Regions from separate parts of the Marinococcus sp. LNHM4E3-1 genome, predicted to be linked through region 1. Evidence: predicted binding sites of a transcription regulator. Region 1 holds the regulator's gene; the other holds the start of a gene.
The links. The regulator Rex, encoded in region 1, represses fermentation and respiration genes when NADH is low (regulators of the CRP and FNR family bind a similar motif). The targets are predictions, from matches to a motif close to TTGTGAAATATTTCACAA.
Positions count from the first base shown of each region.

Region 1 (5,860 bases):
GGAGCAGGCCCTCGAGGAAGCAGGAAGCTCATTTTCTGATTTGTCCGCCGTGGCGGTAACGGAAGGCCCGGGACTTGTCGGGGCGCTTCTTGTCGGCGTGAACGCCGCAAAAGCGACAGCCTACGCGAAGGGGCTGCCGTTGATAGGCGTTCACCATATTGCGGGTCATATTCAGGCGACCCGGCTCGAGGCGGAGTGGGAGTACCCAGCTCTTGCCCTCGTTGTATCCGGCGGCCATACGGAGCTGGTGCTGATCAAAGAAGAAGGGGAGTATGATCTGCTCGGCCAGACAAGAGATGATGCCGTGGGAGAAGCATATGATAAAGTCGCACGTACTCTCGGCCTGCCGTATCCCGGCGGCCCGGAGCTCGACAAACTGGCTAAAACCGGAGCACCGACCGTACCGCTGCCTGTGGCGTGGCTTGAGGAAGGTTCGTATGATTTCAGCTTCAGCGGATTGAAATCAGCCGTCATGAATACACTCCATAATGCCCGCCAGCGTGGGGAAGAACTAGCTCCGGAAGACGTTGCGTCAAGCTTTCAGCAGAGCGTCATTACCGTGCTGACGGAGAAAACGGCCCGAGCGGCAGAAGCCTGCGGAGCCAGACAGGTAATGGTAGTCGGAGGTGTGGCAGCCAACAGCGGTCTGCGGGCTGCGATGGAAGAAAAATTCAGAGAGAGCGGCGTAAAGCTGCAGATCCCGCCGCTTCATTTATGTACCGATAATGCAGCCATGATCGGAGCTGCCGCCTATATCAACTGGAAAAAGGGAAATTTTTCAGGCATGGATTTAAACGGGGTGCCCGGCCTGCCGCTTCATACGTAACAAAAAACCCGTGCTCTCTTTTGCAGAGAACACGGGTTTTGCTGTAACTAGGAACTGGATTCTTCGAGCTGCAGCTCTTCCCATTCCTCCATCAGCTGCTCTAGCTCGCCTCTCAGTTCATTGATTGAGGTCTGATAGCCGGCGGCCTTTTCATGGTCTTCGTATACGTCGGGCTCGAAAAGAGCTGCTTCCTGCTCCTCGACGAGCTGTTCCTTGGCTTCAATATCCTGTTCAATTTGCTCGATGCGGCGCTGCCGCTTGCGGGCCTCCCGCTTGGCTGCTTTGTCGTCTGCAAACGAGGATTTAGCCGCACCGGCATCCTCCTGCTTCGGTCCTTCACGCTCGGCCTGAAGCGCTGCTTTTTCCCGTTCTTCTTCTTTTTTGAACAAATAGTAATCATAATCCCCGATGTAGTTGCGGACGTCGCCGTCCCCCATTTCGAGAATGCGTGTTGCAATCCGGTTCAGAAAGTACCGGTCGTGGGAAACAAACAAAATTGTTCCCGGGTAATCAATCAGAGCGTCTTCGAGCACTTCCTTGCTGTCGAGATCGAGATGGTTGGTCGGCTCGTCAAGCAGCAGAAAATTCGACTTCTGCATCATCATTTTGGCGAGCGAGAGGCGCGCTTTTTCGCCGCCGCTAAGGTCGGACACCTGCTTCAGCACGTCTTCGCCGGTAAATAAAAACTGGCCGAGCACGGTACGAATATCCTTTTCGTTTTCGAGCGGATATTCATCCCACAGCTCCTGCAGGACGGTTTTGCCTGAATTCAGTTCGGCCTGCTGCTGGTCGTAATAGCCGAGATCTACTTTACTTCCGAGCTGAATATGCCCTTCATCCGGTTCAAAGTCTCCCTTGATCGTTTTTAAAAAGGTACTTTTCCCCGTCCCGTTTGGTCCAATCAGCGCAATGCTCTCACCGCGCTGGGCCCGGACATTTAAACGTTCGAACACAGGCGCTTTGTTGTCAAAACGAAAGGTGAGGTCTTCTGCTTTCAATACATCGTTGCCGCTCTGACGGTCGATGTCGAAGCGCAGAGTAGCGGATTTGCCGTCCCGCTGCGGTTTGTCGAGCTTATCCATTTTCTCGAGCTTTTTCCGCCGGCTCTGGGCCCGTTTTGTTGTAGATGCGCGTACGATGTTTTTCTGCACGAAGTCTTCAAGCTCAGAAATTTCCTTCTGCTGCTTTTCATAGGCCTGCATTTCCTGTTCAAACAGCTCGGCCCGTTTTTCCTGAAAGGCACTGTAGTTGCCGTAGAACAAACGGGCTTTCTTATGAATAATTTCGTATACCTTCGTTACGATCTGGTCCAGAAAGTACCGGTCGTGGGAAACGATCAGGACAGCCCCCGGATAACTGCTTAAATACTGCTCGAGCCAGCGCAGTGTATCCATATCAAGATGGTTGGTCGGCTCGTCAAGAATTAAGAGCTCCGGCTTGGCCAGGAGTAGCTTGCCGAGAGCAAGACGGGTCTTCTGGCCGCCGCTTAACGACTGCACCGGCGTGTCGAGGGAGAAGCTGCCAAAGCCAAGACCCGCCAGCACCGTGCGGATGTCGGACTCGTAGCGGTAGCCGCCGCGCGCTTCGAATTCCTGCTGGCGCTGGTCATAGTCGGCCATCAGCTTTTCATAGGCCCTGGCGTCGTCAATAATATCGGGCTCGGACATTTTCGATTCCATACGACGCAGCTCCGCTTCAGCTTTTTGCAGGTGGGTAAAAACATCAAGCATTTCATCCCACATCGTTTTATCACTGTTCAGGCCGGTATGCTGCTCAAGATACCCGAATGTCGTGCCCTTTGGCATCGTGATCGAACCGGAATCATACGAGGATTCACCGGCAAGAATTTTCAGGAGAGTGGATTTGCCGGCCCCGTTTTTGCCGACCAGGGCCACCCGCTCACCTTCCTTTACCTCGAGTTTTATTTGATCAAGTACGGTTTCTGCCCCAAAAGACTTGGTGACACCCGAACATTGAAGTAAAATCATATTTATATAGCTCCTTTAATAACAACTCTGATAGTATCAGTGTATCGTACTTTTCGGCGAAACGCGAAATAGGATACGTCTTGCTGCAGGTAAGCGTTTCGGTACGTTTTCATAGGGACGCATGCTATACTGTCTACAGACAATGACAATACATTTAGGTGGAAATAATTATGAATACAGACCAGCAAAAAATTCCGCAGGCAACCGCAAAGCGGCTGCCCCTATATTATCGATTTCTGGAAAGCCTGTATGCAACAGGCAAAACCCGCGTTTCTTCAACCGAATTGAGTGAGGCGGTCAAGGTGGATTCGGCAACAATCCGCCGGGATTTTTCATATTTCGGCGCGCTCGGCAAGAAAGGGTACGGCTACAATGTACAGTACCTGCTGTCGTTTTTCCGGACTACCCTGGACCAGGATGAGGCGACAGACGTCGTACTTCTCGGCGTCGGGAACCTCGGGAAGGCGCTGCTTCGCTACAATTTCTCCAAAAATGAAAACACCCGGATTGTGGCTGCATTTGATATCAATAAAGACATGGTGGGAGAGCAGATTGGAAATGTGCCGGTGTATCATACCGATGATCTGGCGGAGAAGCTTGAAGAGCATAACGTTTCCGTAGCAATGCTCACCGTGCCGTCCGCCGCCGCCCAGACGACTGGAGAAAAACTGGTGGAGGCAGGCATCAGCGGCATTCTGAACTTTACCCCGGCGCGCTTATCCGTCCCTGCGTCTGTACGCGTGCATCATATTGATCTTGCCATCGAGCTGCAGACGCTCGTGTACTTTCTGAAAAATTATCCGCTGGACAACGAATAGGCTGCCAGCAGGATACTTCATTTATACTGACCCATAAAAAAGGGACCAGCCAACATTCAGGCGGTCCCTTTTGCTATTTCTTCTTTTTCTGCTCCGACATGAGGCGCAGATAGTTGAACCCCATCACGAGGTCGTAGGCGGCAAAGGCAGCGAGCAGAATGCTCCAGAACGACCAGGAGGACTCGCTGACGGAAAAGTACGTAAACATCAGCAGGACTCCGCCGAGCACAAAGTAAAAAAGGGCAGCGGTAGAAGCTTTCATATTACATCAACCCCTGAACAAGCAGAATAAGTGCGCTCTCGGCTTCACGCATAATGCGTTCGATTTCATCCTGGAACAATACCTGAATACCGACCACAAATGCGTTCATGATGGAGTGGACGATTATCGGCACGATGATGCGGCCGGTTTTGACATACAAATAAGCGAACACAAAGCCGATCATAGTGTAAACGAGCAGGTGGGTGAAATCCAAATGCACAGCAGCAAATATCAGGGAGCTGATAATAGCGGCAATAAAAAAGTTCGTTCGTTTGTACAGCGAGCCGAATATAGCTTTACGGAACACCAGCTCTTCGAGAATCGGTCCGATCACAGCTACAATAATGACAAAGGCCGGCATGCTGTTAACAAGCTCGATGATCTGCGCCGTGTTTTCAGACGCCGTATCGATGCCGAGCAGGTTCTGTTCAATCAAACCGGCAACGATCTGACCGGCGTATGCGAGAGCGAACCCGATAAAAATCCAGGCGACGGAATTCGGCCACGGCATTTTTGGTTTATTAAACGCAAGACTTTGGCCTCTTTCAGGAATCAGCAGAATCAAAATAACAATCAAAGCGACGATAAAGCTCGCAAAAATCCAGAAGTACGAAGCCTGCTGTGCGGAATCAAAGCTGCCTACAGCCAAAAGGGCCGGGACGGCAACGATGCCCGAAAGCTGCATAAGTACATAAATAATAACAATGCTCCAGTAACGTGCGGCCATGGAAGGGGATCACTCCTAATCTCTCTCGGTTAAATCCAATTTCGAACGCTCTAATTGTATCACAGGTACCTGCAGGAAGAATAAAGAGAGCGCTTGCGAATTTATGACAATTTTGAAATATAAGGTTAATAAAACGATTAGCAGGGAATGTGAATTCAGGTGCCATCAAGCGCTGGAGTGGGAAAAGGAAGAAAAAATTTTCGCTTCCCTCTTGCAAACAAAGCCCAGGTTGATTAATATAATAATTGGGTTTAGCACTCGAATGGAAAGAGTGCTAACAACAAATGTTGTTACTGTCGTTCCCGTTACATATAACGGACGATGAAAATATTCTAAGGAGGTTGTTTTCCTTGTTAAAGCCTTTAGGTGATCGACTCGTACTCGAACAGGTAGAATCAGAAGAAAAAACCGCTGGTGGTATTGTGCTGCCGGACTCCGCTCAGGAGAAGCCACAGGAAGGACGCGTGGTTTCTGTAGGTGCCGGTGCTGTAAAAGACAACGGTGAACGCGTAGCGCCGGAAGTAAACGAAGGCGACATCGTCGTTTATTCGAAGTTTGCAGGCACAGAAGTGAAATACGACGGCAAAGATTATTTAATCGTTCGCGAAAGCGACATCCTCGCTGTAGTTCAGTAATCAGCTTCATTTCGAAATCATTATTACATTAGGAGGATTTCATCATGGCTAAAGATATTAAGTTTAGTGAAAACGGCCGCCGCGCGATGCTCCGCGGTGTCGACGAACTCGCAAACGCTGTAAAAGTAACACTTGGACCGAAAGGCCGCAACGTTGTTCTGGAAAAAAAGTTCGGTTCCCCGCTTATCACCAATGACGGTGTAACCATCGCCAAAGAAATCGAACTCGAAGACAACTTCGAAAATATGGGCGCGCAGCTCGTATCCGAGGTTGCAAGCAAAACGAACGACATTGCCGGTGACGGTACAACAACAGCAACCGTTCTTGCCCAGGCGATGATTCAGGAAGGCCTGAAAAACGTTACCTCCGGTGCGAATCCAATGGGTATTCGCCGCGGAATGGAGAACGCGACCAAAGTAGCGGTCGAAGAACTCCGTAACGTCAGCAAGCCGATTGAAGGCAAAGAATCCATCACGCAGGTTGGTGCGATTTCTGCAGGGTCTGAAGAAATCGGCCAGATCATTGCAGAAGCAATGGAGCGCGTGGGCAACGACGGCGTTATCACGGTCGAAGAGTCCCGCGGCCTTGATACAGAGCTTGAAGT
Region 1 is NZ_JBQLID010000025.1:5,944-11,803, forward strand. It holds gene tsaD (tRNA (adenosine(37)-N6)-threonylcarbamoyltransferase complex transferase subunit TsaD) at 1-826, shown strand, start outside; gene ACTRXI_RS16000 (ATP-binding cassette domain-containing protein) at 874-2,814, opposite strand; gene ACTRXI_RS16005 (redox-sensing transcriptional repressor Rex) at 2,985-3,632, shown strand; gene ACTRXI_RS16010 (DUF4305 domain-containing protein) at 3,706-3,894, opposite strand; gene ACTRXI_RS16015 (lysostaphin resistance A-like protein) at 3,896-4,621, opposite strand; gene groES (co-chaperone GroES) at 4,972-5,256, shown strand; gene groL (chaperonin GroEL) at 5,301-5,860, shown strand, end outside.

Region 2 (5,860 bases), on a different contig from region 1:
CCTGGATTCCGTAACGAAAAACAGGTGACCGACAGCCTCGAAGCGGTCAGTGTGCCCTCCTTCTCGAAAGAGGAGCAGGAGAAGCTGACGAAGTTTTATTTAGAGGACGTAGAGCCAAGCATCCGGGGCGGCTATTAAATCGTATGATTAATACAGGTTTCACCCGGGTATTGTAACGAGTGGACAAACTATAACGCAAAGGAGCGATTATATATGGGAAGCCAATCCGTTTCCGAACTTACTGCAGGTACAAACTATAAAGCGAGTGAAATCGACAGCTTTGTAGAAAACAACCATGTCACGGTCATCTCCAACAATGAAAATCAGTTGTTTACAGAGCCGGACCGCGAGTACAAAGTCGTTTATAAATTCGGCGGCTACTTCGATCATTCCGAAGAACTCGCTGGTAAAAAATTCGTTGAGAAACCAACGTACGTCGTAGAAAAAGTCTAAGCACAGATGAATCTGTGTTAAAGACGCAGAAAAGACCGGCACCCTTCAAAGGGAGCCGGCTTTTTTTAATGCTTTTGGTCCATTGCCTGGGAAAGCGACGAGGCAATCGGCACATCCTGAAATCTGATGCCAAGATTGACGGAGGTTTGGGCGATTTCGGGACGCATGCCTGCCAGAACAGGCTGTACGCCAATCAGCTTTAACGAACGTATCAGCCCGAAAATCTGATGAGCGACGTGGGTATCGATGCCGGCTACGCCGGAAAGGTCAATAAACAATTCAGAGACCTGCTTTTTCGAGCACGCCTCAAGTGTGTGCTCGAGTATTACTGCAGCCCGTTCTTCGTCAATTTCTCCAATTAACGGAAGAAGGGCGGAGGATTTATTCAGAGAGATAACCGGAGCGCTCAGTTCATTAATAATGCTTTCCCTCGCTTCTAATTTCTGAAGGAGCAGCCGGTTGGATTTTTCCACGTAAGAAAGAATAATCTGATCCATGCCGTTTGTTACGAGCTCCCGAAGCTGTTCTTTCATATTCGCAGAGAGCTCTGCGTGCTCTTCCGCATAAAAGCGCTTCAAATAGGCAGTATACTGCTCCCTGTACCTCATCATTTCCCGGACGACCCGCGCATCCTTCGTCCGGAAGTATTTAGGATCACTGATAATGCCGTCTATCCATACTTCAAAGGTATTCTCCCATGTATTCCGATCCTCGATAAAAATACTCGAGAAATATAAATGAAACTCATACGTCTGAGACTTCAGTTCCTCAACTTCTTTTGGGTCAGTCGTTGCGTAAGCAGATTCTCTGTCTGATTCCTCCAACGTTTCGTACCATGAATTCGCCATTTCCGCTGCGTGATTGACAAAATAGTCACGGATCAACTGGTTGGTGCTCATACGGCACCGTCTCCCTTCTGTATGCAGACTACTCATATCCTTTTCCGTGTTCCTTAAAAAAGGTGAAACTAAACGAGGAAAATTATGACTCCGGCTGGAGCTGACGGGACCTCCTTAACGTCCACTGATCTTTTTCAAGGTGTGCTTTAAAGCGGTTCATGATCCAAAGATGAATAAACGCCTGGGTATATTGATAAAAGTACCATGGCATAGCCGGAACATAATCATGTACCGCTACAATGCACTGGTTCGTGTGAGGAATTTTACGAAATTCCAGCCGGCCCCGTTCTCCTTCATTTACCTGTGCAAGGAGTCCGCCGGTAATATAGTACAGCGCCCGGTCTTCTTCGCTGCGCTCCTTGGAATAGGAGAGCTCGAGAAATGTTCTTTTCATAAAGGCAGGCCGCAGGCCGTACTGATAGCGATCAGTCGTTTCTACCTTTACGAATGGGCGCAGAAGCTTCGGCAGCCACTTTATATAATAACGGGCCGTCCAGTCTGCGTCTCTTCCACTTGGGATGGTGACGCGCTGGACAGAGCGTACATTCCGCTCCACAGGTGCCGGCTTCAGGCGTGCCAGAATGGAGGACTGCTCCTTCCTGCTTTCCTTCAGAGAGTTTTCTGCCGCCTCCCGGAATGGAATTTTTCCATCACTGATGCCTTTCACACTTTTAGCAGGGTCAGCCACCATCGGATGGATCAGACTTTCAATCAGTGGATAAACCAGGCTTTTCGGTGTCCCGGTAGTTACACTCACCCACAGTCTTGAAAGGCGCACGGTGAAAAAAGGCACGGTAACTGCGTAGCGCTTCTTCCCCATCACCTTTGAAGTGATGTTCATCATTTTCCGGTAGGTCATTACGTCCGGCCCTCCAACATCGATGGAACGGTTGTAGAGCGATTCTTCCCCGATGCTCTTCTGCAGACTGTTTAATACGTCGGCCAGGGCAATCGGATGGGTCTTGGTCTGCGTCCATTTCGGAAGGATCATGACCGGCAGCCGCTTTACCAGCTTTGCGAGAATAGGAAACGAGGAGCCCTGTGGACCGACAATCAATCCCGCACGTATAGCAGTCACCGGCGTCCGGTACGATTTCAGGATATTTTCTACTTCCAGCCGGCTGCTTAAATGACGGGACAGGCGGTCGGCTTCAGGAATAATGCCGCTCAAATAAACGACCTGCTTCACCTGCTTCTGCTCGGCGGCACGCGCGAAATTATCGGCAAGGATAACGTCCATATCTTCAAAGCTTCCCTGAGTTAATTTGGACGTCGGCATCATCGAATGAACTAAGTATAAAGCGTAATCTGCACCTTCAAGTGCCTGTTCCGCGTCTTTTAATGAAAATAAGTCACACGAGCGCCATGTTACATGCTCCTCGTTTTCTTTTGTGTCTATGTTTCTCGACAGAGCAATAATATCCGCGTGCTTTTTCAGTTCCTTCATCAGGTTTCTTCCGATATATCCACTAGCGCCAGTAATAGCTATCACCGGTCTCCGGCCGTTTATATCCTCCATGCTTGCACGCTCCTTTTCGCTTATAAGCTTTACATATACCATTCCCTAATTTCTCCGCCGCTAATTACATATTTATTTTAGAAATAATCCACTGCGCAATTATCACTGTAACAAAGCTGACGAGAAATCCGAAAACTACAAAAGCAAGCACCCACAGCCATCCTCTGTCGAGATTCAGACCGGCGAGCAGACCAATCACTGCCCACGTCAACGCTGTCGGCAGCGCATATTTTAACGCATTTTCCATCGAGTCATTCCCCCTCTTCTGCTCCTTTCCCGTTTCGATTTCCTCCCAACACGTAAGTTCATCATTTGTTCACAATTATATATTTTCTGTGCTTGCATCACTTTGTGAAATGGTGCACAATATAAATAGATAAAGATTGCTCATTCATTCACATGATTCATATTCGAAAGGGGATTTTATATATGAAAAGAAATCACGTCCACCGGGTTGTTGTTGTCGGAGCCGGAGCTGTCGGCAGCGGCTATGCATTTTCGTTAATTAATCAGGGCGTCGTCGAGGAGCTCGTGATCATCGATCTGGATGAACGCAAGGCCGAAGGGGACGTGATGGATCTCAATCACGGTAAAGCCTTTGCCCCGCATCCTACTAAAACATGGTTTGGCACCTATGAAGACTGCCGGGATGCCGACATTGTCTGTATTACTGCCGGTGCCAACCAAAAACCCGGGGAAAGCCGTCTCGATCTTGTAGGCAAAAACACGGCTATATTTAAAAATATCGTCGGTCAGGTGATGGATAACGGCTTTGACGGAATATTCCTTATCGCCACTAACCCTGTGGATATTCTTACGTATGCCACCCAGCAGTTCAGCGGGCTTCCAAGAGAACGGGTCATTGGAAGCGGGACAATTCTGGATACCGCCCGCCTGCGGTTTATGCTGAGTGACTATTTTGATACCGCTGCCCAGAATGCCCACGCCTATATCATTGGTGAACACGGCGACACATCGCTTGCCGTCTGGAGCCAGGCAAACGTCGGCGGCCGAAACGCAGTAGAACTCGCAGATGAAAAAGAAAACAAAAATGTGAAGGAAATGAAAGGCATGATTAAAGACGTCCGCGGGGCTGCCTATGAGATCATTGAGCGTAAGGGCGCCACCAGCTATGGCATCGCAATGGGACTCACCCGTATTACAAACGCGATTCTTAAAAACGAAAACAGCGTTTTGACCGTCAGCGCCCACCTTGACGGCCAGTACGGAGAAAATAATCTATGCATCGGTGTACCGGCCGTCATTAACCGCGAGGGAATACGGGAAGTGATCGAACTGCCACTGAATGAAGAGGAAGCCCAAGACTTCCACCACAGCGCAGAGACACTCCGCAGCGTATGGGAAAATGCGAACGGCCAAGCGGCTAATTAAGCAGGTCTCTTATTATACAAATACAGCCCTTCCACTGCGAAGGGTTTTTTCACGTCTCCACCCCCCTGAAGCGCACGGATTCCCCATTTCGGGGCAATGTATGTTAGAATTTGAAGGAATAGTAACATACTAGTGAGAAGGAGCCTGAATGTATGAGTATTTCACGTAACGACCCGTGTCCTTGCGGCAGCGGTAAAAAATACAAAAAATGCTGCGGCGATCCCGCCAACCAGCCAGCTTATACGACTGAAGAAGTAACCAACATACAGCTGGATCTTGCAGCCGCTGCGAACAAAGACAGCCGGAAGGATTTCAGCCATTATTACCGCCGTGTCTACCGGCCGAACTATTTCCCTTATGCCTGGCATAAATTTGTCCAAAACCTGGCGCTTGCCGACTTTTTACTGCACGGCAATGAGCGCAGGGAATGGATGAATATCCATCAGCAGATAGAGCAGAACAGTCAGCACCCGCGGCTTCAACGGCTTTATTCCAACTGGACCGGGCATAACCTGTCATTATTTCGTTTGAATAAAATGACCGACGACTGGTACGAAGTCACTGACCTGTTGAGCGATGAAGTTCACCACATTGAACCACTGTCCTTTTTCCGCGACCTGCAGGAAAACATTGTATTCCTTGCCTTTTTAGTTCCTGTGGAGGACAAATGGTATCCAATGCTCGGCCTGCTGCCGTTTCATCCGGACTTCGGCGATGACGTCATTAAAAGTGTTACCGGCTCTGTTCCGGATAACGAAGCGGATAAAGCCGGCTGGATCACGCATCACCTGCCGGACGTGCTTCGCACACTTAAGGATGATCTTCAGGAAAAATACCAGGAAGCAGATAGCACCTCCACCACCCCGTCTGAAACAGGTTCAGATGCTGCGGCCGATACAACAGAGACCGCTGCGGCATCCACTTCAGGCCTGAACGACGACCAGCAGAAGGTAGTGGAGGCGCTCGAAAACTCCGATCAGCTGTCTAAAGACGCAGCAGCTGCAGCTTCAGAGCTGTGGGCACGCTTTTGTGAACAGGAAAATCCTGTTATCCGCAAGCCGGAAGCCCAGGCAGCAGCCCTTGAATACGCAGTAGGAGGCGGCACCCAGAAAGAAATCGCCGAACGCTACGGCGTGGCCTCGTCCACTATTCGTACGCAGTGGAAAAAGATGGAGCCTTATACGTCAAATGAAAATGCATAAACAGTAAACGGCCTGCAGGGGTTTATCCCTGCAGGCCGTTTACTGCTTCAGAAAGAACGTTTCTTTTTTCGTTTTTTCAAGGCAAGCATGCGGCTTCCAGTAAGTGCCAGATGAATAGAGGCAGCCATCAGTATAAGATCAAGCTCAAAGCCCCCAATCAGTCCCTGCTGCCATTTGACCGTTACAATCGCTCCAAGCATAATGAGTGCAAACAGCCCCGCCACGACACGCGTCAGCAGTCCTAGAATCAGTAAAATTCCTCCCGCGGCTTCGATGACTGCTACAGCGTAAGCCGTGCCTTCCGGCATGCCCATGCTGCCAAACGATGCAGCCTGGTCACCCATTCCGTTCAGTAATTTATCTGCTCCGTGGGCTAAAAATATCACGCCTGTCAC
Region 2 is NZ_JBQLID010000008.1:119,084-124,943, forward strand. It holds gene ACTRXI_RS10570 (aldo/keto reductase) at 1-138, shown strand, start outside; gene ACTRXI_RS10575 (hypothetical protein) at 214-453, shown strand; gene ACTRXI_RS10580 (STAS domain-containing protein) at 519-1,352, opposite strand; gene ACTRXI_RS10585 (NAD(P)H-binding protein) at 1,435-2,871, opposite strand; gene ACTRXI_RS10590 (hypothetical protein) at 2,936-3,118, opposite strand; gene ACTRXI_RS10595 (L-lactate dehydrogenase) at 3,301-4,263, shown strand; gene ACTRXI_RS10600 (SEC-C metal-binding domain-containing protein) at 4,416-5,465, shown strand; gene ACTRXI_RS10605 (DoxX family protein) at 5,513-5,860, opposite strand, start outside.
Region 2: ACTRXI_RS10595 (L-lactate dehydrogenase) is a predicted target of Rex. The motif match lies at 3,221-3,238, and genes of this name have one in related genera.